Regions from separate parts of the Shinella sp. M31 genome, predicted to be linked through region 2. Evidence: predicted binding sites of a transcription regulator. Region 2 holds the regulator's gene; each other region holds the start of a gene.
The links. Region 2 encodes LexA, which represses DNA repair genes until DNA is damaged. Its sites were predicted from a motif close to TGTTCNNNNTGTGTTCNG; they were not measured.
Positions count from the first base shown of each region.

Region 1: the regulator LexA is predicted to act here: its motif matches at 2,497-2,514, upstream of ACOZKU_RS00020 (DNA polymerase IV).
Region 3: the regulator LexA is predicted to act here: its motif matches at 5,392-5,409, upstream of parE (DNA topoisomerase IV subunit B).

Region 1 is NZ_JBLZPH010000001.1:323-10,228, forward strand. It holds gene ACOZKU_RS00005 (PleD family two-component system response regulator) at 208-1,575, opposite strand; gene ACOZKU_RS00010 (response regulator) at 1,591-1,962, opposite strand; gene ACOZKU_RS00015 (DUF3572 domain-containing protein) at 2,104-2,394, shown strand; gene ACOZKU_RS00020 (DNA polymerase IV) at 2,519-3,865, shown strand; gene ACOZKU_RS00025 (L,D-transpeptidase family protein) at 3,997-5,310, shown strand; gene ACOZKU_RS00030 (hypothetical protein) at 5,307-5,744, shown strand; gene dnaE (DNA polymerase III subunit alpha) at 5,773-9,270, opposite strand; gene ACOZKU_RS00040 (hypothetical protein) at 9,412-9,549, opposite strand; gene ACOZKU_RS00045 (hypothetical protein) at 9,629-9,906, shown strand, end outside.
Region 2 is NZ_JBLZPH010000095.1:8,379-18,284, reverse strand. It holds gene ACOZKU_RS16090 (beta strand repeat-containing protein) at 1-1,918, opposite strand, end outside; gene lexA (transcriptional repressor LexA) at 2,484-3,212, shown strand; gene ACOZKU_RS16080 (ComEC/Rec2 family competence protein) at 3,355-5,883, opposite strand; gene gltA (citrate synthase) at 6,189-7,478, shown strand; gene lpxB (lipid-A-disaccharide synthase) at 7,511-8,689, opposite strand; gene ACOZKU_RS16065 (LpxI family protein) at 8,693-9,544, opposite strand; gene lpxA (acyl-ACP--UDP-N-acetylglucosamine O-acyltransferase) at 9,550-9,906, opposite strand, start outside.
Region 3 is NZ_JBLZPH010000083.1:58,206-68,111, forward strand. It holds gene tig (trigger factor) at 1-216, shown strand, start outside; gene ACOZKU_RS14270 (hypothetical protein) at 925-1,554, opposite strand; gene ACOZKU_RS14275 (DUF2336 domain-containing protein) at 1,683-2,810, shown strand; gene ACOZKU_RS14280 (hypothetical protein) at 2,807-3,238, opposite strand; gene parE (DNA topoisomerase IV subunit B) at 3,321-5,387, opposite strand; gene ACOZKU_RS14290 (alpha/beta hydrolase) at 5,684-6,568, shown strand; gene ACOZKU_RS14295 (hypothetical protein) at 6,573-7,178, opposite strand; gene ACOZKU_RS14300 (caspase family protein) at 7,194-8,771, opposite strand; gene tpiA (triose-phosphate isomerase) at 8,930-9,700, shown strand; gene secG (preprotein translocase subunit SecG) at 9,833-9,906, shown strand, end outside.

The DNA.
Region 1 (9,906 bases), on a different contig from region 2:
TTATACAACCTGTTGAAATCTATCGTCAAAAATGAATGAAACGATTTATAGCCAAATTTGACTACACGGGCTTCGATTCGGCCCCTTGAACCGGTCGACGACGGGAAAAATTGTCCTGACGGCAAGTGCCCTAAAAATCAGGCATTTGCTCAAAAAACCGAGGAAGCCTGTGGAAAAAGCGTAGGCAGACGTCGATTGGGATGCGACTCAGGCGGCGGCGGCCACGACGCGGTTGCGGCCCGAGCGTTTAGCTTCGTAAAGCGCGGTATCCGCGCGCTTCAGCAGACCTTCCGGGCTGTCGCCCGTCGGCAGAACGGAAGCGGTGCCCATCGAGGCGGTAATCGGCAATAGGACATCGGTGCCGGGAATGCGGAACGGCTCGCGCTCGACGATGGTGCGCAGACGCTCCGCCACACCGGCCGCCATTTCCGGCGTCGTGTCGGGCATAACGAGCACGAACTCCTCCCCGCCATAACGGCAGGCGAGATCGGCGCCGCGCACGGCCGAGCGCACGCGGTTGGCGAATTCGCGCAGCACCGCGTCGCCGGCATCGTGGCCATAGGTGTCGTTGACCAGCTTGAAACGGTCGATATCCGTGATGCAGACCGAAAGCGGACGGCCACGCGCCGTGGCGCGGTCGATCAGGAGCTTCATGTGGTTGTCGAGGTAACGGCGGTTGTGCAGCCCGGTCAAGCCGTCCGTCACGGCAAGCTCGATCGTCTGCCGCACGCTTGCGCGCAGACGGTCGTTGCAGCGCTTGCGGCGGATCTGGGTGAGACTGCGGGCGATCAGCTCGTTCGGGTCGATTGGCCGGATCAGGTAGTCCGTCACGCCGAGATCGAGCGCGCGCACGACCATGTCGTCGTCGCCCTGCTCCGTGACCAGCAGGATCGGCAGGAAACGCGTGCGCTCCAGCGACCGCAACTGCGAGCACAGGCGCAGCGGATCGTAATCCGTGAAATTGGCGTTGACGATGACGAGCTCGTAGTTGCTCTCGGCGGCCTGGAACAGCGCCGCCTGGGGATCTGACATGCAGGTGACTTCGGCGATGGGCTTCAACGCACGCGCAACACGCTCCTGCGAACTCGCACGGCCGTCGACCAGCAGGACGTCGCCCGGCTCGTCGCCGAGATTGCTGTCGAGCCCCTCCTCCATCGAGATCGCGCGGGCGGTCGTTGCACGCATGCGCAGCTCGTCGGTCAGCGTCTTGAGGCGCACAAGGCTTTTCACCCGCGACATCAGCTGCAGATCGTTGACCGGCTTGGTGAGAAAATCGTCGGCACCGGCCTTCAAACCGCGCACGCGATCGGACGGCTGATCGAGCGCCGTGACCATGACGACGGGAATATGGGCAGTGCGCGGATTGGCCTTCAGCCGCTCGCACACCTCGAAACCGTCGATGCCGGGCATCATGATGTCGAGCAGGATGAGATCGACCTGGGTGCGTTCGCAGATCGACAGCGCTTCATAGCCGTTGTCGGCCGTCAAGACGTCGAAATATTCCGCCAGAAGCCGCGCTTCGAGCAGCTTCACATTGGCGGGAATATCATCGACGACGAGAATGCGTGCTGTCATGGTCGCGCCCCTGCCTCACGCGTCGCCGAGATAGGTTTTAATCGTCTCGATGAATTTCGGTACGGAAATCGGCTTGGAGACATACGCCTCGCAGCCGCCCTGCCGGATGCGCTCCTCGTCGCCCTTCATCGCAAAGGCCGTGACCGCGATGACGGGGATCACGTGAAGCTCGTCGTCCTCTTTCAGCCACTTGGTGACTTCAAGGCCCGAGACTTCCGGAAGCTGGATATCCATCAGGATCAGATCGGGGCGATATTTGCGCGCAAGATCAAGGGCTTCCATACCGTTCCGAGTCTGGATGGTCGTGTAGCCGGATGCCTCGATAAGGTCCCGGAAGAGCTTCATGTTGAGCTCGTTGTCCTCGACAATCATGACCTGCTTGGGCATCGTAAGTCCCTGTTCCTCTGACCGGCCTTGCAACCCATCGGGAGATGGATAAGTTGCGGCAAAGCCGAAATCACCCAGCCTGACCGCAGCCACGTTAGCGTCACTTGGTTGATTAAAAGGTAAATTTCCCGAGGGAAAAGAATGAAAAGCCAAAAAGATACACCTGCGGCCGAGACCGCGGAGACAACTGCCGTCGCCATTCTCGGCTGGCTCGCCGGCGAACCGGAATTGCTGTCGCGTTTTCTGGCGCTGACGGGTGTCGCGCCGTCCGAGGTCCGTAACGCCGTCAATGACCCCGGCTTCCTCGCCGGCATCGTCGATTTCCTGATGAGCCACGAGCCGGATCTGCTGGCGTTCTGCGACGCGACGGGCACCAAACCGGAAACGGTCGTGCACGCCCATGCGGTACTGTCCGGCCCCGCCGACTGGTGAGCAGTCGGCGCCCGGCACCGTTCCAGCGCCTTTGTGTGTACGGTCATGCATTCCATCCCGGGCGACACTTGAGACTCGTGAATTTAGGCACTAATGTCGCGATGTTCAATGTTTGTTCCTGATGATGAGCACCGCCGCACCACGCTTCCCGGGCTTCTGTCGCGACTGCCTGTCCGGGCAGAAGGCGGGCCTGCGCCGCTGCAGCGCCTGCGGCAGCCCGCGCCTCCTCTATCATGACGAACTCTACGACCTGACGCTGGCGCATATCGACTGCGACGCCTTCTATGCCGCCGTGGAAAAGCGCGACAATCCCGAGCTTGCCGACAAACCGGTCATCATCGGCGGCGGCAAACGCGGCGTCGTCTCCACCGCCTGCTACGTCGCGCGCATCCACGGCGTGCGCTCGGCCATGCCGATGTTCAAGGCGCTAGAAGCCTGCCCCAATGCGATCGTCATCCCGCCGGATATGGAGAAATACGTAAAGGTCGGCCGCCAGGTGCGCGCCATGATGCAGGATCTGACGCCGCTGGTGCAGCCGCTGTCCATCGACGAGGCCTTTCTGGAACTGAAGGGCACGGAACGTCTGCACCACGATCCGCCTGCCCGCGTGCTCGCCCGCTTCGTCCAGCGCGTCGAGCAGGAGGTCGGCATCACCATTTCCGTCGGCCTCTCCTATTGCAAATTCCTCGCGAAGGTCGCCTCCGATCTCAACAAGCCGCGCGGCTTTTCCGTCATCGGCGAGAAGGAAGCGCTGGATTTCCTGAGAGATAAGCCGGTGCGCCTCATCTGGGGCGTTGGAAAGGCCTTTGCGGAGACGCTGGAGCGCGACGGCATACGCAGCGTCGGCCAGCTTCAGACCATGGAGGAAACCGACCTGATGCGCCGCTATGGCGTGATGGGCAAGCGGCTGTTCAATCTGTCGCGTGGTCAGGATGATCGCGAGGTCCATCTGAACGACGCCGCAAAGAGCGTTTCGTCCGAAACCACGTTCTTCGACGACATCTCCAGCTATGACGAGCTTGTCACGCATCTGCGTCGCCTCAGCGAAAAGGTTGCCGCGCGCCTGCGCAAATCCGGCATCGCCGGCCATACCGTCGTGCTCAAGCTGAAGACCGCCGACTTCAAGAGCCGCACGCGCAACCGCAGGCTCGAAGACCCGACCATGCTTGCCGACCGCATCTTCCGCACCGGCATCGAGCTTTTGCGCAAGGAGACGGACGGCACGAAATACCGCCTGATCGGCATCGGTGTCAGCGATCTCACCGATCCCGCTCGCGCCGACCCGCCCGACCTTGTCGATCCCGCGGCAACCCGCCGCGCAGCGGCCGAAGCCGCGATGAACACGCTGCGCGACAAATTCGGCAAGGCCAGCGTCGAGACCGGCTATACATTCGGTAAATCCGGCCCCGATCGCTTTCACGGAAAGTTGACCTTCAAGACGGCCGGAAAAATCGACGACCCCACCGAATAAATCCCGGCAAACCAGCGTTCCTCCCTGCATCGGGTTGGCACAGATCGGGGGATCGGCCGGGTGCATCAAGCCTTCCTTAAATCGGATGCACTACGCTTGCCGTCGGTTTGTATTGCGTACGGATGGGTAACATGAAGTTTCGCCTGGCGACTGGCATGAGCATACTTGGCCTGCTGTTGAGCTGCGGTACCGCGCTTGCGGGCACGCTCGAGGGGCCGTTGCAGATCATCGTTTCGAAGGACCTGCAGGAACTGAAGATCTACGACGGCGACGTGGTCGTCGCCACCTCGCACGTCTCCACCGGCAAGGCCGGCCATTCGACGCCGACCGGCATCTTCTCGATCCTGGAGAAGAAGCGTACGCATTTCTCCAACATCTATGACAGCGCGCCGATGCCTTTCATGCAGCGCCTCACCTGGTCGGGTATCGCGCTGCACGCCTCCAACAGCGTGCCGTCCTATCCCGCCTCGCACGGCTGCGTGCGCCTGCCGAACGCCTTTGCCAAGACGCTGTTCAGCGTGACGCGGCGCGGCGGCCATGTGCTGATCACCGACCGCGAGATCGTGCCGCAGGAAATCGTTCATGCCGCACTGTTCAAGCCCGTCGTCGTGGTGCCGGATACGCCGCTTCTCTCCCAGGCGGGCCTGCGGCCCGGCCTGATCGAGGCCGGCGACAAGGCCGTCGAGGTTGCGATGACCGATCCGAAGCCGGAAATCCTCCCGGCGGTCGTGCAGAAGACCGAGCAGGACCCGATCCGCATCCTGATCACCCGTCGCGGCGACCGCGAGATGATGATCGACCTGCAGACGATGCTGACGTCGCTCGGCTACGATGCCGGCGTGCCGGATGGCCTGCATGGCAAGCAGACCGTGATCGCCATCCGCGCCTTCCAGCTCGCCGAGGGGCTGAAGGAAGACGGCATGCTGACGCCGGAACTCGTGGCCGCCGTCTATGCCAAGGCCGGCAAGGGCACGCCCCCGAACGGCCAGATCCTCGTGCGCCAGAAATTCAAGCCGCTGGTCGAAGCCGCCATCACCATCCGCAACCCGGAAATCGCGCTCGGCACCCATTTCCTGCTGGCACGCGACGTCGATAGCGACAAGGGCAAGGCGGACTGGTTCGGTGTCAGCGTCGACAACCAGCTTTCGCCCGCCACGCTGAAGCGCCTGGGCATCACCACCGAAGCCGATGCCTCGCAGCCGGATGCGCTGACAAAGACGCTCGACCGCCTGGACATTCCCGCCGACACGCGCCTGCGTATTTCCGAACTGATGGGCGAAGGCGCCTCGCTGTCGATCTCCGACATTGGCCTCGGCCCGGAAACCGGCGACGGCACGGACTTCATCACCGTGACGCGCAAGGTGCAGCAGAAGGCCGATGCCTCGGCGGTGCAGGGCATCAAAAAAAGGAAGAAAAAGGCGTCATCGATTACGGTCGTGAATTGACGGGACAGACGGCCGTTTGTTTTGAGGTCGAGGAGGTCTTCACCGAAGAGAATGACCTTCTCGTCCTGTCTCTCGGCTTCGTCTCTGCGGATGACCCGCTCGACATCATCCATTTCGCCTGCGGAGGTGAACGGAGCGGCTCGAGCCCACCACCGGCCGAGGACCTGCTCTATGTGGAACGCACCGACCAGAGCCTCGCCTGCGACGGTCGCGACGTACAAAGCCTCATCGGCGATCACGACCGCATCGAGTTGCTGCTGACGGAAAATGGCGCCCGTGCCTTGGGTTTGCCGATGCACACGCACTATCTTTTCAGCAAACATCCTGATCTGCAGCCTGCCGCTTTCTCGATGCTCGCTGCCATGGTTGCAGCCGGCCAGCAACAGGTTGCCGTCCGACTTCCCCTTCAGGCCACCGATCATCCCGCGTCATAGTGCTTCCCAGCGGAACCGGCTTGCGCTCCTACACCAACTCCACATCCAGCACGCCGGGCGCCGAGCGCAGGGCGGCGGCGATTTCGGGGGAGATGCGGAAGCGCTCGTTCAGCTCCACCTCGATCTCGCGCTGGCCGTTGTCCTTGATGACGATGAAGGAGACGAGGCCGTCGCCCTTGGTGTTGAGATGGGCGGCGATGGAACGCAGCGGGCCGCTGTCGCGCACATAGACGCGCAACGCCTTCTGGGTCTGGAGCGATTCCTCCTCAAGGGAGCGCAGCGTCTGGATGCGCAGGCCGATGCCCTCCGGGCGCTCTTCCGCCTGCACGGTCATGACCAGTGATTTGCCGGGCTCCAGCAGGTCGCGGTACTGGTTGAGCATTTCGGAAAACAGCACGGCCTCGAACTGGCCGGACGAATCCGAGAAGGCGACGATGCCCATCTTGTTGCCGGTGCGCGTCTTGCGCTCCTGCTTGGAGGTGACCGTGCCGGCAAGACGGCCGGCCGTCGCACCGCGTTTCACGGCAGCGGAAAAATCGCCAAATGTCTGCACGCGCATCTTCGCGAGAAGCGGCGCATAGGTATCGAGCGGATGAGCGGATAGGAAAAAGCCGAGCACCTGGAACTCGCGGTGCAGTTTTTCCGAGGCGAGCCAGGGCGTGTAGGCGGGCAGCGTGATGACCTCCGGCCCGGTCGCAGCGCCCATGCCGAAAATATCGCCCTGCCCGCTCGTCTTGTTTTCCTGCGCACGCTGGGCAGCCCCCAGCAGACGGTCGAGGCCGGCGATCATGGCGGCGCGGTCGTGACCGAAGCAATCGAAGGCGCCGGCGACAATCAAGCTTTCGAAGACGCGGCGGTTGACGAATTTCGGATCGATGCGCGTGCAGAAATCCTCGAGGTTCTTGAACGGCTTGTCGCTGCGCACCTCGACAATATGCTGGACCGCGGCCTCACCGACGCCCTTGATGGCGGCAAGCGCGTAGTAGATCCGGTTTTCGCCGGTTTCGAAATGCGCAAAGGACGTCTGCACCGAGGGTGGGATGACGGCGATGCCCAAGCGGCCGGCATCCTGCCGGAAATCGTTCAGCTTGTCCGTGTTGGACATATCGTAGGTCATCGACGCGGCGAGGAATTCGACCGGGTAATGCGCCTTCAGATAAGCCGTCTGGTAGGAGACGATGGCGTAGGCAGCGGCGTGCGACTTGTTGAAGCCGTAGTTGGCGAATTTCGCGAGCAGGTCGAAGATAAGGTCGGACTGCGGCTTGGACACGCCGTTCTTGACCGCGCCGTCGACGAAGCGGGCGCGCTGCTTGTCCATTTCCTCCTTGATCTTCTTGCCCATGGCGCGGCGCAGAAGATCGGCCTCACCGAGCGAATAGCCGGAGAGAACTTGGGCGATCTGCATCACCTGTTCCTGGTAGACGATAACGCCCTGGGTTTCCTTCAGCAGGTGGTCGATCTTCGGATGGATCGATTCGATCTCCTCCTCGCCATGCTTGCGAGCGTTATAGACCGGGATGTTCTCCATCGGGCCGGGGCGATAGAGCGCGACCAGCGCGATGATGTCCTCGATGCAGTCCGGCCGCATGCCGATCAGCGCCTTGCGCATACCGGCACTTTCCACCTGGAACACGCCGACCGTCTCGCCGCGCGACAGCATCTCGTAGGTCAGCTGGTCGTCCAGCGGCAGGCTTTCGAGTTTCACCTCGATATTGCGCTTGCGGATGAAATCGACGGCGGTCTTCAGCACGGTGAGCGTCTTCAGGCCGAGGAAGTCGAACTTCACGAGGCCGGCCTGTTCCACCCATTTCATGTTGAACTGGGTGACGGGCATGTCGGAGCGCGGATCGCGGTACATCGGCACGAGCTGCGACAGCGGCCGATCGCCGATGACGATGCCGGCGGCATGCGTGGAGGCGTGGCGGTAGAGACCTTCGATCTTCTGGGCGATATCGAGCAGGCGGGCGACGACCGGCTCCTTCTCCGCCTCCTCCTGCAGCTTCGGCTCTTCCTCGATCGCCTTGTAGAGCGGCGTCGGATTGGCGGGGTTGTTCGGCACGAGCTTGCAGATCTTGTCGACCTGACCATAGGGCATCTCGAGCACGCGGCCGACGTCGCGCAGTGCGGCACGCGCCTGCAGCGAGCCGAAGGTGATGATCTGCGCCACCTGCTCGCGGCCGTATTTCTGCTGCACGTAGCGGATCACCTCTTCACGGCGATCCTGGCAGAAGTCGATGTCGAAGTCGGGCATCGAGACGCGTTCCGGGTTGAGGAAGCGCTCGAAAAGCAGCGAGAAACGCAAGGGATCGACGTCGGTGATGGTGAGCGCGTAGGCGACGAGCGAACCTGCACCCGAGCCGCGGCCCGGCCCGACGGGAATATTGTGCTGCTTGGCCCATTTGATGAAGTCGGCAACGATCAGGAAGTAGCCGGGAAACTTCATGCGTTCGATGACGCTGAGTTCGAAATCCAGCCGCTCGCGATAATCCTGCTCCGTATAGCCCGGCGACAGGCCGAGCAGCGCCATGCGGCTCTCGAGACCCTCCACCGACTGGCGGCGCAGCTCTGCCGATTCCGCGCGTTCCGCCTCTTCCGGATCGTCCGTCGCGCCCGTGAAGCGCGGCAGGATGGGCCCGCGCGTTTTCAGCACGAAGGAGCAGCGCTTGGCGATCTCGACCGTGTTCTCCAGCGCCTCCGGCAGGTCGGCAAAGAGCTTTGCCATGTCCTTGCGGCTCTTGAGATAGTGATCCGGCGAGAGGCGGAAGCGGTTGTCGTCCGACACCATCGCATTGTGCGCCACCGCCATCAGCGCGTCATGCGCATCGTAATCGTCCGGCGACGGGAAGAACGGCTCGTTGGTCGCAACCAGAGGCACGTCTTGCGCATAGGCAAGTTCCACCATGCGCCGTTCATGTTGCTTGTCGTAACGCCCATGGCGCTGCAGCTCGATATAAAGTCGATCGCCGAACACCGTCTTCAGCGCATCGAGCCGCGCTTTTGCGACAGCGGGCTGCCCGGCAAGATAGGCCATGTCGATGGGACCGCCGCGCGCGCCTGTCAGCGCGATCAGCCCGTCCGCGCCGCCCTCCGCCAGCCAGCTATAGGCGATACGAACTGTCTGCCCGCTTTCGCCGCCGAGATAGGCGCGGCTGACGAGTTCGACGAGCCGTGCATAACCGGCGTCGCTGGCTGCAAGAACGACGATCGACGGCAGTTTCTGAAGCTGCGCCTGTCCGCTGCGCCTTTCCCCCTCGCCCTCGTCTTCCATGTCGATCGACAGCTGGCAGCCGATCAAGGGCTGGATGCCGTCGCCGACGGCTTTTTGCGAGAATTCGAGCGCCGCGAACAGATTGTTCGTGTCGGTTATGGCGATCGCCGGCTGCTGGTCGGATACGGCCTTGCCGATGATCTTCTTGATCGGCAAGGCGCCTTCGAGCAGCGAGAAGGCCGAATGCACGCGCAGGTGCACGAATTCGGGCGTCTCGGCGATCTTCTCGCCAACCGTTGCTTCCGCCGCTTCCGCCATGTCAAACGTCCTTCCGATCAGAAGAAAGACCTTAAGCGGATTCGGACCCGTCTCGTCCAGACGGTTCTTGGCTTTGCACCCGCTTTCCACCGGACGAGTCCGCGCGGAAAGCGCAAATGATCAATGGAGAGAGTTGGACCGTCAGATTCCAAAGAGGAGGACGGAGAAGCTGGCGACGAACAGGGCGATGGAGGTGAATGCTGCAAAGTCACGAAGAAAATCGGTCATTGTGGCTCCCTTTCCTTTTATGTTTTTATTTTGTTCTATTTCTGTTCTCATGTCAACAGCTTTCCACAGCCCCTCTGGACCGGCGCCGCCGCGCGCAATAAGGTCGCCTCGGCCCCATGGAGGAAATAAGATGAAGTCGATTGCCGCCGCCCTCGTGTTTTCGATTGTTCTGCCTGCCGCAACGATGGCCGCCGACTTTCCGGCAGACCGCATCGTCGCCATGGCGAGCGGCGACTGGAACAAGGACGGCACGGCGGACCTGGCTGTGATCGCGACGCCGGGCGATGACAGCGGTGACGACAACGGTCTTTACATCTATCTCGCGGAGCCCAACGAGAACCGACTGACGCTTGCCCTGTCGCTGCCGAACAGCGTCTGGGGCGACCTCACCATGTCCGGTCGCGAACC
Region 2 (9,906 bases):
TGTCGTTTCCGCCGAGGCCGGAGATCCTGTCGTCACCGTTCCCACCGAGAATGCTGTTGGTGCCGTTCGTGCCGGTCAGGGTGTCGTTGAACGCAGAACCGGTGAGATTCTCGATAGAGTTGTAGGTGTCGCCAGCCGCTTCACCGGTATTGCCTCCCGGGCTGGAAAGGCTTGCGACCACGCCGGCCGCCGCATGGGCATAGGTGACCCGGTCGGAACCGGTTCCGCCGGACAGATAGTCGCCACCCGCGCCGCCGTCCAGTACGTCGTTGCCTCCCGTGCCAAACAATTCGTCACGCACCGACGTTCCGCGCATCGTTTCGTCGTCGTTGTCGCCGAGGATGATCAGCCGGTCGCCCTCACCGACATTGGGATTGAAATCCTGCACTTGGAGTTGTGACAGGTCGACCGAGGTGGCATCGCGCATTTCGACGCGGAAACGGTCAGCCGTACCGACAGCCGCAAAGTCGAGAACGAGATCGGCTGCAAGGCCGGCTCCGATCTGGTCGGCGCGGACGATGACGAGCTTTTCCGGTGCCACGGCCTCGAACTCGATTTCCTCGACAGAGATGATCGTCGTGTCCACGAGGCTGATGTCGCCGGTGGCCAGGATGCGGTCGGAATCCGCACCGCCGTCGATCGTGTCGTTGGCAAAGGCGTCGAGACCGCCCCCTTGGAACGTATCGTTGCCGGCATTGCCCGACGCGATGTCGTGCAGCGAATCGACCTGGATCGTATCGCTTGCACCGTCGCTGACGCTGGTGCGGATCAGTTCGTTCACTTCGCCGGTGATGCGGCCGGCGTCGCCGTCGGTATCGCCGCTATCCTGCCATACGGTGACGAATTTGCCATTTTGCAGGATGCCGAGGGCAGACAGAATGTCGCGGTCGAGACCTTCCGCCGCGATTGCGAATTCGCTCGCCAAGTTGGCCGACAAGGCATTGCCGTTCTGATCGAAGATGCGGGCGAAGATGTCATCGACAGTGCCGTTAAAGGGGCGCGTCCAACTGACGACGATGAAGCCGTTCGACAGGACGGCAATGTCGGGATCGACCTCGTCTACGGTGCTTGAGGTGTTGACCTTGATGAAACCGGTCTGGGCGACCCCGTTGGCGTCGAAAATTTCGAGCGTGATGCCATTGCCCAGCGTGCCGCCTTCTGCCCAGCCGGAGTCCGTGTAAACCACGGCCCAATTGCCGTTCGGCAGCGCCGCCAATGCTGATTGCGTGTTGTCACCGAAGCCATCGATCACGAAGTCTGCGGTGCGCAGGCTGCCGTCGGCATTGTAGATCGTGGCCCTGAGCGGCTGGTTGGCCGGGTCGGTGTCCGTATAGGTGACGACGAAGCCGCCATCGGCCAACCCGACGACGGACGCGTCGTTCTGGATGCCGACGGTCGCCGCATTGACTTGGGTGAAGCTGCCCAACTGGACGCCGGTGTCGCTGTAGCGGCCGAAGAAGATATTGCCTCCGAACGTAAAGCTGATGACGAAGCCGCCCCCGCTGAGCGCGCTGGTGATCGGGTCCTCGAAAGCGATCGACGGACCGCTCAGGGTCAGTTCGCCGCCGACAGCATTGCCGTCCTGGTCGAAGATGCGGCCGATCAGTTCGCTTTCGGCCGGGTTGTTGTCATCCCACACGACCAAGACGTTGCCATTGGCAAGCTTGGTCAGCGAAGGCTTTCCGGGAGGCTCAGTGTTGGCGTCGTCATAGGGGACGCGGAAACTGCCGACCTGATTTGAGTCGGCATCGTAGAAATCCAAGAGAATGAAGTTGCCGTTTGCGGTATTGTAAGCGGCGACGAAGCCGCCATTGTCGAGTCCCAGCACGTCCGGCAGGATTTGGGTACCCGGCGTGAACGTATTTACCCCGAACTGGGCGGTCGTGGTGGTCGTGGCGAAGGTGGTTGTGACGGTCATCGGTAACACTCCTGAACTGCTGTGATTGATCGGAATTCAGCGTGATTTCGGTAGAACCGCGGTTTCATGCGAACGCATTCAACAGCGCGCATCAGGCCACTCGACAAGAGAAAGGCCAGTGAACAAGACGACATCTTTGCTTGCGGAGTCGGGAACACGGGTGTCGTCAGCCCGTGTTGCATAGAGGAGCTGCCCATCGCAGATGGTTCGGTTCACAGAGAAGACAGAGAGGAAATCCCTTCCCCCAACGCGACGTAGTTTCGCGTTGAGGTGCTCCTTCAGTCCTTGAGCGCGTCGTTCTCAATGACGCCTCGAAATAAAGAACGCGCGTGAATCCGAGCTTATTCTATAATTATCTTTTTTTCTTACATTTGATATCCCACAGGACCCTAGTACGGCGCAAGGCAAGCCTCCCGCATCCCTTGACCGGTATCCGTGCCGTTCCTTTTGGCCAGTACGGGAGCACGGTTTCATCGCCATATTGTTTCAGCGGCCCCTTGCGGAACACATATGGAACAGATAGTGTCTGTTCTGGATTTGTTTCACGATTCTCGGTGGAGAGGCCATGCTGACGCGCAAACAACAGGAACTGCTCCTGTTCATTCACGAGCGTATGAAGGAATCCGGCATCCCGCCGTCGTTCGACGAGATGAAGGACGCGCTGGATCTCGCCTCCAAATCCGGTATCCATCGTCTCATCACGGCGCTCGAGGAGCGCGGCTTCATTCGCCGCTTGCCCAACCGGGCGCGGGCGCTCGAGGTCATCAAGCTTCCCGAAGCCTATTCGGCAAGCCAGCAGCCCCGTCGCGGCTTTTCACCCACCGTTGTCGAAGGCAGCCGCGGCAAACAGCCGGCGGCACCGACGCCCCCGCACCGGGTCGCAACACCGCAATCAGACGTCATGTCGTCTTCGGTCTCCGTGCCCGTCATGGGCCGTATCGCCGCGGGCGTGCCGATCTCCGCCATTCAGAACAACACGCATGACATCACCGTCCCGGCCGAAATGATCGGTAGCGGAGCTCACTACGCGCTGGAGGTCAAGGGCGATTCGATGATCGAAGCCGGCATCTTCGATGGCGACACGGTCATCATTCGCGATACCAGCAGCGCCAATCCCGGGGAAATCATCGTGGCGCTCGTCGACGACGAGGAAGCCACGCTGAAGCGCTTCCGCCGCAAGGGTGCATCCATCGCGCTCGAAGCCGCCAACCCCGCCTATGAAACCCGCATCTTCGGACCGGATCGCGTGAAGATCCAGGGCAAGCTGGTCGGGCTTATCCGGCGTTACAACTAAGCGAACCCTGCCGGAGGCGCTCGTGCTATAGCGCGCCTCTGAGAGTGCATACCTGCTTTCTGGATTGTGCGCCTTCATCAAGGCGCCGAGCCTGTGCGGTTCTAGGACTGGATTTGCCGGACCGGCCAACGAGGTGTTGAGCTCAAAAATCGCTCGGGCTGATCGCCTCGACGTCAATGAAGCCGCCGTGAGCGCCGCTTTGGCGACGGTCTCCCTCGGCGTTGCCGCTGGTGTAAGTTCCGGTTCGCCAGTCATAGGTGCGGTGGCGCGACCACGGGCGATCCAGCGTTTCAACGGCAGGCGTGATGCTGGCTTCGAGCATGAAGGGAGCATTTTCCTCCTCGGCGGCAATGATCTCCAGGGCTCCGGTTCGCCGCAGGTGTCGGGCGGTGATGAGCTTTGCACCGGAGCGGCACGCAGCGGTGCGAAGCGGCACCTGCGTGATGACGAGGTCTGCGAGATCGCAGGCCGTGCCGAGGAACGCGACGTCTTCCAGCGTGGCGATACGCCATTCGTTTGGTGAAACGGCCACGCAGAAAGCCTTGGTCTCGCAGACGAAACCCGCCTGCTTTGCCGCCGCGTCGAGCGCGGACAGCATGGCCGCTTTCGCCTTTTCGCGATTTGCCTTGTGGCGTGGCGATTTTCGTTTTTTCGTGGTTTCGTCAGCAGCATCCTGTACTTCGACCGTCAGCCCGGCGGTCTTTCGCATCGTCGGCTTGACGACCTCGTCCAGCCGCAGGGCCCGGCGCCATTGCGCATAGACGAAATCCGGCGGGCGGGCACGGTTCGTCGCAACCCCACTCTCGCGCAGGATGGCGACGAGGCGGCCGTCTTCCGAGACCAGAACCTCGGGCCTTCTGTGATCACCGGGCCGGAATGCGACGGCGATGCCGATCAGCACGAGCAATGTTCCCGCATGGCGAAGGCGCGTTCTGAGGATACAGACGAGCCCGCCGCCGAACCCGATCAGCAGAAAGGCGGCGAACGGGATGCGGCCGGTGACGATCTCGCCCTTCCAGCTCGCCACCCAGTTGGACAGGGCGATCATCCACTCGATCCCCTTGCCCATGATCGCGAAGGGAATGGCATCGAGCCCGAAAGGCATCAGCAGCACGGCGACGAGGCCGAAGGGCATGACGATGGCGCTGATGGCGGGCATGGTGAGGAGGTTGCCCGCCAGCCCATAGGCCGGAATCCGGTTAAAGTGGCCGATCGAATAGATCAGCGTCGAAAAACCGCCGATCAGCGAGGAGAGCACCAATCCGCCGAGGAAGCGGCCGGCCGAACCGCCGGCGGCCGGCAACACCCCGCCCCGGCTCTCCCGTTTCACCGGCCGCTCGCGCCATGCCGCATAGCCGGCGACAAGCCCCAGCGTTGCGGCATAGGACATCTGAAAACCGGGATTGGTGACCGCCGACGGCGTAATCACCAGGATGAGGATGGCCGAGAGCGCGACATTGCGCAGGCTGATCGCCGACCGGCCGAACAGCACGGCGACGAGCATGACGCAGATCATGATCCACGACCGAACCGCCGAAAGCGCCCCGCCCGAGACGAGAATATAGAGCGTCACCATGACGAGCGCCCCGGCGGCGGCGATTTTCTTTGCCGGATATCGCTCGGCAAAACCGGGGATCAGCGCCATCAGCATGCGTGCGCCGACGAGAAACGTGCCGGCCGCCAGCACCATGTTGAGCCCGGATATCGCCAGCACATGGGCGAGCCCCGCCTGCCGCAACGCCTCCACCGTTTCCGGGCTGATCGCACGCTGTTCGGCCGTCACCAGGGCGGCGGCGATGGCGCCTGCATCGCCGCCGATCCGGCCGCGGATATGCTCGGTCAGATTGTTGCGCCATGTCGCGATCTCCTGCCGGATCCGCTCCTCAAGACCCGCCGGTTTCGCCGCAACCTGTTGCGGTGCCTTATAGAAATAACCAACCGCGCCATTGCCGGCGAAATAGGCATCGAAAGCGAAATCGTTGAGCCCGGCCAAAGCGGGGCCGGATGGTGGATTGAGCCGTGCACGGCCTGCAATGCCACCGCCGATCGGGATCGATTCGTGCCGGTTGCGCGCGAGAACCGTCACCACACTGGGTGCACGCTTTAGGATGGGATCCTGTGTCGCCGTCAGCGCGATGCGGTAGCGGACAGCGCCCCGCTCGTCGCTTTCGCGCGACAGCACGCGGCCGGTAATCTGCGTGGTCACCGGTGCGTCGAGCAGGACGGTATCGAGCCGGGCGCTTTCGAAGGCTGCAAGCAGCATGCCGACAGGCACAAGAAACGCAGCCCCGGCGGAAAGCGCCCGCCAATCCTCCCGGTGGCGCAGGCGCCAGGCGGGCCAGAAGGTGGCACAGGCGAGAACAAAAAGAGCGAGAACGGAGGGATCGGAAAGAGCAGCAAACCAGAGAGCGGCTCCCGCGCCGAGAAAGACCGGTACGAACAGAAAGAAATGACCGTGTGCCCGTTCCTCGGCAAAGGCGGCGTGCATGTTTTTTGGTGGAAGAACGGCGTGCCGAAGCCGGCTTTCGATCCGTCTCAGAGCGGCAGGCAACGCGCCCCCGTGCTGCACGTCATCGAGTGCTATCGGTGGCGATGGGACGTCGGAAAACGTTCGCCAGGCGTCGGCCTCGCGCAGTGCCTCCCGTTTCTCCGCCTCCTTCACCCCGGCCATGATCCCGGCCCCTTTTTCTGCCACCATAATGCAATCGACGACAAAAAACTTCAATCAACAGTAGGCGGGAAAAATACTAAGCCAGCAAGATAGGATGCGCCCTCCGCAATTGCGCGGGCACGCGCACAGGTTGCTTGCAACTTCGTCGAAAGGGTAGATATTGCGTTGCCGGAACGCTTATTTTCGCAGTGCACAATTTGCCTTTCGTATTGCTTGGCAGGGCACCGTAAATGGGCTAGCAAAACGAGCATGTTCATGGGTGCGGCACAAATGCGTGCCACCATTCGAAACAACGGAGGATCGTCATGACAGGAACTAGCGCGGGTGTATCGATCGGTGGCAAGACAGTTGAGCTGCCGACGCGATCCGGGACGATCGGCCCCGATGTGATCGACATCGGCACCCTCTACAAGAATACCGGCGCCTTCACCTACGATCCCGGTTTCACCTCCACCGCATCCTGCGAATCGAAGATCACCTATATCGACGGCGACGAAGGCGTCCTGCTGCATCGCGGCTATCCCATCGACCAGCTGGCCGAGCATGGCGACTTCCTGGAAGTCTGCTACCTGCTGTTGTACGGCGAACTGCCGACGAAGTCCCAGAAGGACGATTTCGATCATCGCGTGACGCATCACACCATGGTGCACGAGCAGATGAGCCGCTTCTTCACCGGCTTCCGTCGCGACGCCCATCCGATGGCCGTCATGTGCGGCTGCGTGGGCGCCCTGTCGGCCTTCTACCACGACTCGACCGACATCACCGATCCGCACCAGCGCATGGTCGCGTCGCTGCGCATGATCGCCAAGATGCCGACGATCGCCGCCATGGCCTACAAGTACCATATCGGCCAGCCCTTCGTTTACCCGAAGAACGACCTCGACTACGCGTCGAACTTCCTGCGCATGTGCTTTGCGGTGCCCTGTGAAGAGTATGTGGTGAACCCGGTTCTGGCCCGCGCCATGGACCGCATCTTCATCCTGCATGCAGACCACGAGCAGAACGCCTCGACTTCGACCGTTCGCCTCGCCGGCTCCTCGGGCGCCAACCCGTTTGCCTGCATCGCGGCCGGCATTGCCTGCCTCTGGGGCCCGGCCCATGGCGGCGCCAATGAAGCGGCCCTCAACATGCTCTCGGAAATCGGCTCGGTCGAGCGCATTCCGGAATATGTCGCCCGCGCCAAGGACAAGAATGATCCGTTCCGCCTGATGGGCTTCGGCCACCGCGTCTACAAGAACTACGATCCGCGCGCCAAGATCATGCAGAAGACGACGCATGAGGTTCTCGGCGAGCTCGGCATCAAGGACGATCCGATGCTGGAAGTCGCGATGGAGCTCGAGCGCATCGCGCTGACGGACGAGTACTTCATCGAGAAGAAGCTCTACCCGAACATCGACTTCTATTCCGGCATCACGCTGAAGGCGCTCGGCTTCCCCACCACCATGTTCACCGTGCTCTTCGCGCTCGCCCGTACGGTCGGCTGGATTGCCCAGTGGAACGAAATGATCGAAGACCCGGAACAGCGCATCGGCCGCCCGCGCCAGCTCTATATCGGCGAGCCGAAGCGCGATTACATGCCGGTCTCCAAGCGCTGATCGCAGAGATCCCTAAAAATAATAAAGCCCGGTCAAAACTGACCGGGCTTTTTCGTTGCGAGAAGATCGAGGATGACCGCCGCCCCGGTCTCGCCGGGCGGCCGCACCGTCTGCATGCGATGATAGACGAGGTCATAGCCTTCCAGCATGGCGCGACGTTCCGCAGTCTCCGCCGACAGGCGTTCGAACCAGCGTGCGAGGCTACCGGGCCGAACCTGCTCGTTCAGATATTCCGGCACGACCGTATAGTCCGCAATGAGATTTGGGATCGCTGCGGTCCAGATCTTGATCTTGCGCAGGAAGAGATTGGCCAGCCAGTCGAACCTGTAGGTGGAAATGACGGGCACGCGGGCGAGCGCCAGTTCCAGAATGACCGTGCCGGATGCCGCAATCGCCGCATCCGCCTGCGCAAAGGCCTGCCACTTCTCGTCCTGCGAGATGGTAATGACGGGCTTTACCGGCCAATCGGCCGTCAGCCGCCGCACCAGCGCCTCCTGGCGCGGCACGGTGGGCACAAGGAAGCGGATGCCGGGATTGCGGGCGGAAAGCTCCCGGGCTGCATCGCCGAACACCGGAAGCAACCGGGTGATCTCCGTGGAGCGCGAGCCGGGAAGCAGCAGGCATGTTTTTTCCGAAGGGTCGTAATCGGTCCGGGCAAGCCTTGCCTCGCGAACGTGCTGGACCTGCGGATCGCTGATGAGGCGATGGCCGACATAGATGGTCTCGGGGCCGCCGAGGCGCTGCATTGCGGCGGGCTCGAAGGGCAGCAAGGCAAGCACGCGATCGACATAACCGCGCATGCGCGGTGCGCGCTCTTCTTTCCAGGCCCAGACGCTCGGGCAGACATAGTTGACGACCGGCAGGTCCGGCAGGGCCTTTCGCACGCGCCTGGCGACGCGATGGGTGAAATCCGGGCTGTCGATGATGACGAGCACATCGGGGCGCGCGGCGATCAGGGCGTCCGCCGTCTGGCGAATGCGGCGCAGCAGTGACGGCAGGCGCTTCAGAACCTGCGAAATGCCCATGATGGAGAGCTCGGAGAAATCGAACAGGGATTTCAGGCCCTGCCGCTCCAATGCTTCCCCGCCGACCCCGACGAGGTCGATAGGGCCTCTATAGGTCTCCCGCAGCGCCGCGATCAGATCGCCACCCAAGAGATCACCGGAGACTTCGCCGGCGATGATGCCGATTCTGAGCGCCTTGTCCGCCATGCTTCACTCCGTTCGCGATGGCACGATGCCGGTGACGAAAAGCCCGTGCGCATCCGCCTCGGCCACCATGGCGGCGCGCTCCAGCACCAGCGAGCGACCGGCCTCGATGGCGATGCCGGCAAGGCCTGCGGCTTGCGCCCGGCGCAAAGTTTCAACGCCAATCGACGGCAAATCGGCGCGCAAATCCTGTCCCGGCTTGCAGAGCTTGACCAGCACGCCCTTGCGACGCCGGGAAATGCGCCCCTCGGCGCGCAGTTGCGCCACGCGCTCCAGCATGCCGTCTGTGCCTTCGGCGCCCTCCAGAGCCACAACACGGCCGCCTACGGCAACGGCACCCTGCCCCACGTCCAACCGGCCGAGCGCCAAGGCGGCGGCGGCGGCGGCGGTGATATCGCCTTCTGCGGCAGTATCCGGCGCGACGGCTCCAAGCGGACCTTCCGTGCCGAGGAGATCCGGCACGATTTCATGCGCCCCGACGACGCGGACCCCCTCGCTCTCGATCAGACGGATGACCATCTTCAAGACGGTATCGTCCCCACCCTTCATGAGCGTGCGCACAATGGATGGAACGGCAAGCAGCGCCTTCCAGGGCGCATGAATATCCCGCCATTCGGGCCTGCGGCGCACGAAACCAGAGAGCACGGCACGGTCGACGCCCTTTTCCCGGAATGCAGCGCCGATACCGGCATAGTTGCCGATGGAAATCACCTCGTGGTCGAAGCCGGACCAATTCTCGCCGGATTCGTTGCTGAGGGCAAGGATATAGGGATTTTCGCCGCGGGTACGGGCGGCGTCCGCCACATAGCGCGGCAACATGCCGCCGCCAGCGATGATGGCCAGCCGGCCGTCCGCCATGCCGGTCAGCCCTTGCCCCGGTTGGGCGAAGAGAGAGCGCGATCGCTGTCTGCGGCGATGAAATCGAGGATATGCATGACCGGAACGCTGCCGGCATAGTCATCCCTGATCGCTGCAGCGTTGGTGCGGATCGAGCCCTCGCCTTCGAAAATCTGCTTGAAGGCGCGACGGACCTCGTGGATCGCCGTCTTTTCCATGCCGGAGCGGCTCATGCCGACGACATTGAGACCGCCGAGAATGCCGGGATTGCCGTTCAGCATGCCATAGGGAATGACATCGTAGGACACCGCCGAGAGACCGCCGATAAAGGCCTGTCGACCGATGCGGGTGAACTGGTGCACGGCCGAGCCGCCGCCGAGGAT
Region 3 (9,906 bases), on a different contig from region 2:
GTCGATCACCTGCTCGGTGAAATCAAGGTAACGGACAAGACCGTTTCCAAGGAAGACCTGCTCGCCGACGACGAAGACGGCGACGACAAGGGCTCCAAGAAGGCTGCGCCGAAGAAGAAGGCTGCCGCCAAGGCCGAAGCTCAGGAAGGCGAAGACGCCGCTCCGAAGAAGAAGGCCCCGGCCAAGAAGAAGGCCGCTGAAGGCGACGCCGAATAATCGGTTCGATACGATCGCATCTGGAAAGGCCGCCCATCGGGCGGCCTTTTTCGTTCCACGACAGAGGCTGTGGATGCCTTGCCGCCATTCCGCTCGCGGCCTGTCGCCTGCGCACCAATATCCACGCAACGGCTTTGCCGCCCGTGGGGTTTCAAAGAGCATTCCGGACGGGGCGCTGGAAGCTGCCTCGTGGAATGGTATGTAGGTGGCACCTTTCAGCGCCCCGTTCAGCGGTTTTTGCCCGCGACTCCGATCCCTCTGCAAAAGCCGGGATGGCTGATGTCGTTCGCCGGTTTCCGGGCGGGAACAGCGCCGTTTTGACATCGAAACCGCACGCTCTGGCGATCCCGACGGAAGACTTTCGCCTTCCGGCCTGTTCCTGCCCGGCGGACGATGCCGACGCATCCGCCAGTCCCGGCCCCCTTGCGTGCCGCACAGGCACATCCGGCGCGCCATTTGGGGCATGAAACGACGGGATCGGTCCGACACCCCGCCGCTTCCCCCATGTCGCCGGAGGGAGACCATTTTCCGCAGGCCCGGTGCGTAGGGTTCTGCGTCTTCGCCCCACACGCCGCGCCGATCCCGCCTCGCTGCCACGCCTGGCAGTGTATCCGCGGCGGGATGGGAGGATTGTAGACACAGGTTTGGCGGGCGGGGAAAATACGGGGATGATGACGCGGCGCGAGGACGGGCAAGCGACGCCGCGGCCTATCGTCCTTTGAATGCGGTCTGCGTTGCCGTGGCGGTGATCAGGCCAAAGAAGCCTTCGCCACGGGACTGCTCGTACGCTCGGGCAAAAGCCTCGTCGTCGAGGTCAAAAGCCGAATCGTAGGCGGGCACGCTGGCTGCCGCCGCGGTTAACAGCGTGGCGGCGCGAGCGGTGGAGAAGGGGGGGAGCCATTCGCCGGATTCCGTTCGCATCCGTGTCGCGCCGAGCGCCGAGACAAGGCGTCTCTGGTCCCACACCAGGCCGGCGAGGCGCTTCGATTTCCCCGCAAGGCCTTCCCGTGCGCCCGGGGCCGGCAGGATGCCGTCGGTCATGGCGAGAATCGATATGCTGCCTTCGGTCCGGCCGGTCTGCGCCTCCGCGACCGGCAGCAATGTGGCGAGGCGTTGGAGATCGGCGCCGGTGCGGCAGCCGGCGAGCGCGATCATGGCGGCGCCGGCCGTGAGGGCCTTTTGCAGCGTCGCGATATCCGAGTCGGTCTTGACCACGACGATGGCACCGTCGATGTCCGTTTCGCTGATCTGCGCGGCGGGGACCAGCACGCCGCGCCGGTTGGCGGGGATCGGCTGATCGGGAGTGAGGGCGAGCAGGGCGCGGGGCAGCGGAGTCATGGCTTTTCATAGGGCTTTGTGGCCGCCTCTGGCAATGACCGCTCGGTTAATGGATATGGTGAACCAATCTTAAACACTTTGGCGTTAGCGTGTTTTCAGTAGCTTAGTGCAGGCGTTTGGGGCGTCCTTTGATCGTTCATGCTTTTCTTCGTTGGGTCGAGACCGCGCGGGCAGCCGACAGGGCGAAGGCTGCCAGTGTGTTGGCGAAGGCTTACGCAAAGGCGCGCATCGCGCCGGACGATCGCCGCGCCGCCGAAATGGCGATGATGTTCCTGCTCGACGACCCGGCGCCGAAGGTTCGGCTGGCTTTGGCCGAGGCGCTCGCCGAATGCGAGGACGCGCCGCGCGCCGTTATCCTGCCTCTCGCTGAAGACCAGCCGGAAATCGCCGCCCGGATCATCCTGTGTTCGTCATTGCTGACGGACGCCGATCTCGTCGATCTCGCCGCCAAGGGCAGCGATGCGACGCGCATGCTGATTGCCCATCGCAGCTATGTTTCGCGCGCCGTTTGCGCCGCCATGGCGGAAATCGGCGAAGCGCCCGAGGTGCTGGCCCTTCTAGAAAACGAAGGCGCGGTACTGTCGCGCCGCAGCCTTTGCCGCATCGCCGAGCGTCTCGGCGACGACGCGGAAATCCGCGCGCTGCTGCTCGATCGCGACGACCTGCCCAGCGATGCACGCCAGGCGCTGGTGGAGAAGATCGGCACGGCGCTGGCCGGTTTCGGGCTCATCCAGGCAGCGATCGGCGAAAACCGTGTGGAGCGCATCACGCGCGAGGCCTGCGACGTGGCGACGATCGGCATGGTCGCGAATGTGACGGCGATGGAAATGCCAGGCCTTGTCGAGCATCTGCGCCTCACGGGACGCCTGACGCCGGTTTTCCTGATGCATGCGCTGTGTACCGGCCGCGTGGAATTCTTCGCGGCCGCCATTACCAATCTTTCGGGGCAGGCGGAGCGGCGGGTCCGCTCCATCCTCTCCGATGGCCGCGAGGCGGCCGTGCGCGCGCTTTATGAAACGGCGGGGCTCGGCCGCGACATCAGCGCGCTCTTCACCGAGGCGACCCTGCTCTGGCGGCGTGAGGCGAAGGGCGGGGAGAGCGATTTTTCCGTATCCGAACGGCTGCTGTCGCGGGCCCGCGCCACCGGCAATCCGGCATGCCAGTCCATGCTGGAACTGGTCGAGCGCTTGGCGATCGCCGAACAGCGGCAGACGGCGCGCAGCTATGCGCTCATTGCGTCGCGTGAAGCCGCTTAATCGGCAAAGCGCTTTATGACCCAGCTATAGCCGTCTTCGGCGTAGCGTACGGGCTTGACGACCGCGGCCTTGAGGGAGGCGGCATCCGGAATGGCCTTCTTGACGAAGTTCAGGGTACGGGCCGCGAGACCCTGGCGCGCTTCCGCCGTCTCCGCAGGCACCGGGATTTCGGCCTGCACGGCCGTTTCCGCCGGCTTTGCCTCCGGTTCCGGCTTGGCCACATCGGCGGTCATGCGGTCGTTGTTGCTTTCGCAGACCGCGACGATGACCGGATAGTTCTTGTCCTGATGCCGGTTGATATAGGTCTCGGCCTGGGCGTCGCACAGCGCCACGGTCTGCCAGCTCTTCGGCACCGTATCGATATAGTGGCATTGGGTCGCGCTGTCGTCGCAGCCCATGATCGTCATGACGATGAGCGCAGCTTTCATGGCTGTCCTTTCCGCATTGAACGATGCCGGTTAGAGGCGGGTATTGCTGCGAAAGTAAGGCGCAGGCTCGGCCGAAACCCCGTCAGATGTCGAGGTTGTCGGCGAAGACGGCGCGCTCCTGGATGAAGCGGAAGCGGGCTTCCGGCTTCGTGCCCATCAGGTCGTCGACGGCCGTGCGCGTGCCCTCGAAATCGACGTCGTCGATCATGACGTTGAGGATGGTGCGCTTGGCCGGGTCCATCGTCGTTTCCTTGAGCTGCGCCGGCAGCATCTCGCCAAGGCCTTTGAAGCGGCCGATTTCGACCTTGCCGCGGCCGTTGAATTCGGTGCGCATCAGTTCCTCGCGATGGCCGTCGTCGCGGGCATAGAGCGTCTTGCCGCCCTGGCTGAGGCGGTAGAGCGGCGGTACGGCGAGATAGAGATGGCCGCCGCGGATGAGGTCGGGCATCTCCTGATAGAAGAAGGTGATGAGCAGCGAGGCGATGTGCGCGCCATCGACGTCGGCATCGGTCATGATGATGACGCGCTCGTAGCGAAGGTCCTCCTCGCGGTATTTCGTCCGTGTGCCGCAGCCGAGCGCCTGCACCAGATCGGAGATCAGCTGGTTGGCGCCGAGCTTTTCGCGGCCGGCGCTGGCGACGTTCAGGATTTTGCCACGGAGCGGCAGGATGGCCTGATTGGAGCGGTTGCGCGCCTGCTTGGCCGAGCCGCCGGCCGAATCGCCCTCGACGATGAAGAGTTCGGCACCCGTGGCGGAGTTCTGCGAGCAATCGGCGAGCTTGCCGGGCAGGCGCAGCTTGCGCACCGCCGTCTTGCGGGAGACTTCCTTTTCCTTGCGGCGGCGCATGCGCTCTTCCGCGCGCTCGATCACCCATTCCAGCAGCTTCGCCGCTTCGGCCGGGTTATCGGCGAGGTAGTGGTCGAAGGGATCGCGCAGCGCGTTTTCGACGATGCGCTGCGCCTCGACCGAGGCGAGCTTGTCCTTCGTCTGGCCGACGAATTCCGGCTCGCGGATGAAGACCGAGAGCATGCCGACCGCCGAGATCATCACGTCGTCGGTGGTGATATCCTTGGCGCGCTTGTTCTGCGTGAGTTCGGCATAGGCCTTGAGGCCCTTGGTGAGCGCGATGCGCAGGCCCGCCTCGTGCGTGCCGCCGTCGGCCGTCGGGATGGTGTTGCAATAGGAATGGATCAGCGAATCGCCGCCATACCAGGTGACGGCCCATTCCAGCGAGCCGTGGCCGCCGGACTTCTCGCTCTTGCCGGCGAAGATTTCACGGGTAACGGTGTATTCCTTGCCGAGCGTCGCCTGCAGATAGTCCTTCAGGCCGCCGGGGAAGTGGAAGACGGCCTTTTCCGGCGTTTCAGAACCCTCGGGCAGCAGCGACGGGTCGCAGCTCCAGCGGATTTCGACACCGCCGAACAGATAGGCCTTCGAGCGGGCCATGCGGAAGACGCGGGCCGGGTCGAAACGGGCATGCGCGCCGAAAATCTCCGGGTCGGGGTGGAAGCGAACCTTCGTGCCGCGGCGGTTGTGCACGTCGCCGAGCTCTTCGAGCCCGCCGACCGGCTTGCCGCGCGAAAAGCGCTGGCGGTAAAGCTTCTTGTTGCGCGCGACCTCGACTTCCAGCTCATCGGACAGCGCGTTGACGACGGAGACGCCCACGCCGTGCAGACCGCCCGAGGTCTCGTAGGCCTTGCCGTCGAACTTGCCGCCGGCATGCAGCACCGTGAGGATGACTTCGAGCGTGGATTTGCCCGGCATCTGCGGGTGGTTTTCCACCGGGATGCCGCGGCCGTTGTCGGTGACCGTCAAAAACCCTTCGGCATCGAGATTGACGTCGATGAAATTGGCGTGGCCGGCCACGGCCTCGTCCATCGAGTTGTCGATGACTTCGGCGAAGAGATGGTGCAGCGCCTTCTCGTCCGTGCCGCCGATATACATGCCGGGGCGCATGCGCACCGGCTCGAGGCCTTCAAGAACCCGGATCGCGGACGCGTCGTAGCCGCCGGAACCCTCGCTCAGCGGCGGACGGGTCTCGCGCGCCGGCGCGGGCGCTGCGGCAACGGGCTTTTCAACCGGCTTGGCCGGCTGGCGCTCGGGCTCGGAAGGCATATTGGCGAAGAGGTCGTTGTTGTCGTCTTGCATGGGCTGTTCAGAGTTTGTTCCGTTTGCCAGCTTTTCCCGCCGATCCCCGGGGGATCGGCATCTGGCGCAAAAGGGATGGTCGGCGAATCACTTGCGACTCTGGCAGATTCCGGGACATTCCGCGATGGCAGCAGGGCAACGCCGGACTTCTACCGGACGGCCGTCCTGTCTCGTCTTGCCGCTTCAAGGCGGCGTCCCCGTGTCCGTCGGTCGTCAAGCCGCGCCAACCGCTGGCCAAGGATTGCGTTGCGGGCGGGTGAATGGCAAGTATCGCCAGCCCCAAGGAGCCGCCGTTCATGCGTCAGTCCACAGTTCATTGCCTGAAAAGGCTGGTTTTCGCCACGCTCTTCGCCGGCCTGGCCGCGCAGGATGCGATGGCGGTGACGCTCCAGCCGTGGAAGGACGAGCTGTTCGCCTATGGCACGGTGGTCGAGACGACGGATGACGGGGCGCTCCGGGTCGTCGATTACCAGGAAATGCGCGACATCAACGGGCGCGACCAGGTGCCGGAACGCCGGGTGAAATCGACCTATGTCTCGACGGCGGTGAAGAAGGCGCAGCAGAATGCGACGATTGACACGCCGGCGGGACCGGTCGATGTGACGATGACCGGCAAGGGCGAGGGGGCGGCTTTCGCGGTCATCTTCATCCATGGGCGCGGCGGTGACCGGCGGCTCGGCAGCAACGACTGGAGTTTCGGCGGCAATTTCAACCGGCTGAAGAACCTCGCGGTGCGCGGCGGCGGTGTCTATTATGCACCGAGCGTACCATCCTTCGACGATGCGGGCGCTGCGCGCATTTCAGGCCTAATCCTGCGCGCCAAGGCGCTGTCGCCGGATGCGCCGGTCATCCTCGCCTGTGCCTCGATGGGCAGCTTCATCTGCGCCCGCGTCGTGCGCGATCCCGCTGCGGTCAAAAGCCTGTCCGGCATGGTGCTGATGGGCGGGGCGGCGGATGGCGACTATGCCAAGACGCCGGCCTTCAAGGCGAAGCTGCCGGTCTTCTTCACCCATGGCGACAGCGACAGCGTCTATGCGGCAAACGACCAGATCGCGGTGTTCCGCAAATTGCGCAAGGCGGGTATTCCGACCCGCTTCGTGCTGTTCCAGACCGGCGGCCACGGCACGCCGGTGCGCATGACCGACTGGCGCGAAACGCTGAACTGGCTGTTGTCTCAATAAGGTTTCACGAGCGTAGAAGCACCTTCGTCGAATCGAGCGCGGCGGCGATCTGCTGATAATGGCTGGCGCGTTTCTCCGAGTTTTCGGCCGCGCGCAATAATTGCGTCGATGCTTCCTCGATCACCTGCCGTGCCTGCTCCATCGCCTTACTGAGCTTTTCCCGTTTGACCGCGGCATAGGTCTTCGTCTGCTTGAGGCGGGGATTGGCCCGCGAGCGCTGGCGCGGCGCCTTCGCGTCCGTGATGCCGGCCTGGATGCGGCCCAGTTTACTGGATGCGCGGCTGATGATCTGGCGCGCTTCCGCATAGGCCGGGCCGGCTGGAATGCGCTGGGCGATATCGGCTAAGCGCTGGCGCAGACAGTCGATGCGGTAGACGGGATCATAGCCGGCGCATTCCGCGCGTGCGCCGTTGATGTTCCTGACGATAGAGGATGTGAGATAGTCCGTTGGCACGGCAACGGCGGTCGACGTTGCGTCGCTGCTGGTTTGGGAGGCCGTCGAGCCACGGCCGGGACTCGTCTGTCCCTGGACATCGGGGATGGCCGTGAGGGTGAGTGCGCCCGCCAGCAGCGCGGCGTGGATCGAACGCAGATAAGCCGATTTGATCATGCCTTCCTCCTCTTGTTATTCCGGATCGCCGAAGGCCATGCGCATGCTGCGCTGGGTGCCCACGCCGATATCGCCGTCGATCGTGCCTTTGTAGAATTTGTTGCGGCTGAGTTCGGCTTGCAGCGCCTCGCGCGTTTCCTGCTTGAACATGGTCGGACGGGTCGAGAGCTGCTGGAGAACATCATCCACGCCGGAGCGCAGCGCCTGATAGAGATATCTGGCGGCGTCCTCCGGCGTCTTGCCGGGCACCAGCCCGTCGTCGATCAGCGCCGCGACGTTGAACATGGCCTGCGGGTGGCGCAGGTCCGCGGCGCGGATGAAGAGTTCGACCGCCTTCTGCGGATTGCGCGGCAAGCCCTCCGCGCCCTGATAATAGAGGAAGCCGAGATCGTTGATCGCGTCGGCGAAACCGAGATCGGCGGCCTGCCGGTAGAGTTCGATCGCTTCCGGCACGTTCTGCGCCGTGCCGATACCCTTTTCGTAGAGCTTGCCGAGTTCGAACATGGCTTCGGCATCGCCGGCATCCGCGGCCTTGCGGAAGAATTCGAAGGCTTTTTCGGGTTGGAATTTTTTCGTATCCGGCGTCAGCGCCATGTAGCCGAGGCCGAGCATGGCGCGCGTGTTGCCTTCACCTGCCAGCGCGGCAAGCTGCACCTCCTGGTCGGGCTTCAGCGTCTGCCATTGCGAAGCCTTGTCGCCGCTGTCGGCAACGGCGGCATCCTCGCCGGCGAGGAAATAGGGGGTGCCCGACAGGGAGCCGTAGAAATGCGGCTGCTGGCGATTGGCGGTGAGCGACATGACGCGATCACGCACCTGACGGAAGACGAGGCCGATCTCGACATTTGGCCTCGGCAGGTTTTCGAGGATCGCGGTGGCGAAGGGGCTGTGTTCGCCGTCGCCATCCAGCGCGACCTTGCCGCCTTCTGCCGCGTAGATCACCAGCATGCCCCGCGACGGGTCCGGCGCCGCGAGCCCGTCGCCGCCGAGCGTCGCGCCATTGGCCGCCACCATGCCGGCCAATCTCGGGAAAGGATTGTTGCGGCAGGAATCGAGAATGACCACGCGCAGTTTTCGTGCCCGTTCCACACTGCGCAGCACCGACGACAGGCTGACGGCTTGATCGGGGATTTTCGCGGGGTCGTCGACCTTGATATCGATGGGCACGAGATAGTTTTCCCCCGCCGCCTCCACGCCATGGCCTGCATAATAGACAAGCGCGATATCGGCGGTCTCGACCTTGCGCGAAAAGGCCGTGACCGTTTCCTGCATCTGGACGAGCGGGACATCGACGGCGAGATCCACCGTAAAACCGAGGCGTTGCAGCATATCGGCCACGGCGCGGGCGTCGGAGGCAGTGTTCTTCAGCGGCGGGATCGAGCTATAGGCCGACATGCCGATGACCAGCGCCATGCGCTTGAAGGAGGCGGCGGGTACCGTCAGCGTATCGCCAGCCGTGATCTTTTCCACCCCGGTCTTGATGGGCATCAGACCGCGTGTCTGACCGCCGGCATTGGCCGAATCCTGTGCGCCGGCGCTGCCGGCCGAAAGCAGCACCGCCAGGAAGAGGAGGATGACCAGTCTCGAGGGAAGCATGTGCCCCTTTCGCCTTCCTCATGCGCCGATCGCGATATGAGCAGGAACGGATCATATTCTATGCATATTCGAATTCGCTTGGCCATGGGACGGCTTTTCTTGGAGGCTTCGATTTGCTACGCCGCAAGCCGACGGAATTTTAGGAATAGGGAGGCCTCATGACACCGGACGTAACCCCGCTTGTTGCCGGAAACTGGAAGATGAACGGCACGCGCGCATCGCTCGACCAGATCAAGGCGATGGCCGAAGGCGTGATGGGACCGCTTTCCGAAAAGGTCGAAACGCTGATCTGCCCGCCGGCGACGCTGCTTTATGTGGCCACCGCGCTCTCTACCGACAGCCCGTTGCAGATCGGTGCGCAGGATTGCCATGAAAAGGCTTCCGGCGCCCATACCGGCGATATCTCGGCCGAAATGATCGCCGACTGCTTCGGCACCCATGTCATCGTCGGCCATTCCGAGCGCCGCACTGACCACAAGGAAAGCGATGCGCTGGTGCGCGCCAAGGCGGAAATCGCCTATGCGAACGACCTCGTCGCGATCGTCTGCATCGGCGAGACCGGCGATGAGCGCAAGGCCGGCAAGACGCTGGACGTCTTGAAGACGCAGCTCGACGGCTCCGTGCCGGATGGTGCGACGGCGGAAAACACGGTCATTGCCTATGAACCCGTCTGGGCGATCGGCACGGGCCTAACACCAACGGCTGCCGATGTGGAGGAGGCGCATGCCTTCATGCGCGCCGAACTCAAGAGCCGGTTCGCGGGCGAGGGCGCCCGGATGCGCATCCTCTATGGCGGCTCGGTCAAGCCCGGCAACGCCAAGGAATTGATGGGCATCGCCAATGTCGACGGCGCGCTGATCGGCGGCGCGAGCTTGAAATCCGACGACTTCCTTGCCATCTACCGCGCATATGAAGCGCTGACGGCCTGACACCCGCTTTGATCATTCGCCTGCCCGAGCAAAAGGGCGGGCGGATTGGCGGGAAGGGCTTGGAATGGCGCACGGCTTGGTATATTGAGCCGCAAACCTGAATTTTGGGCCGTCTGGCCGGGATCCTTAAACATGCAGACCATCTTGCTCGTCATCTATCTCATGGTCGTCGTCGCGCTGATCGGCGTCGTGCTGATCCAGCGCTC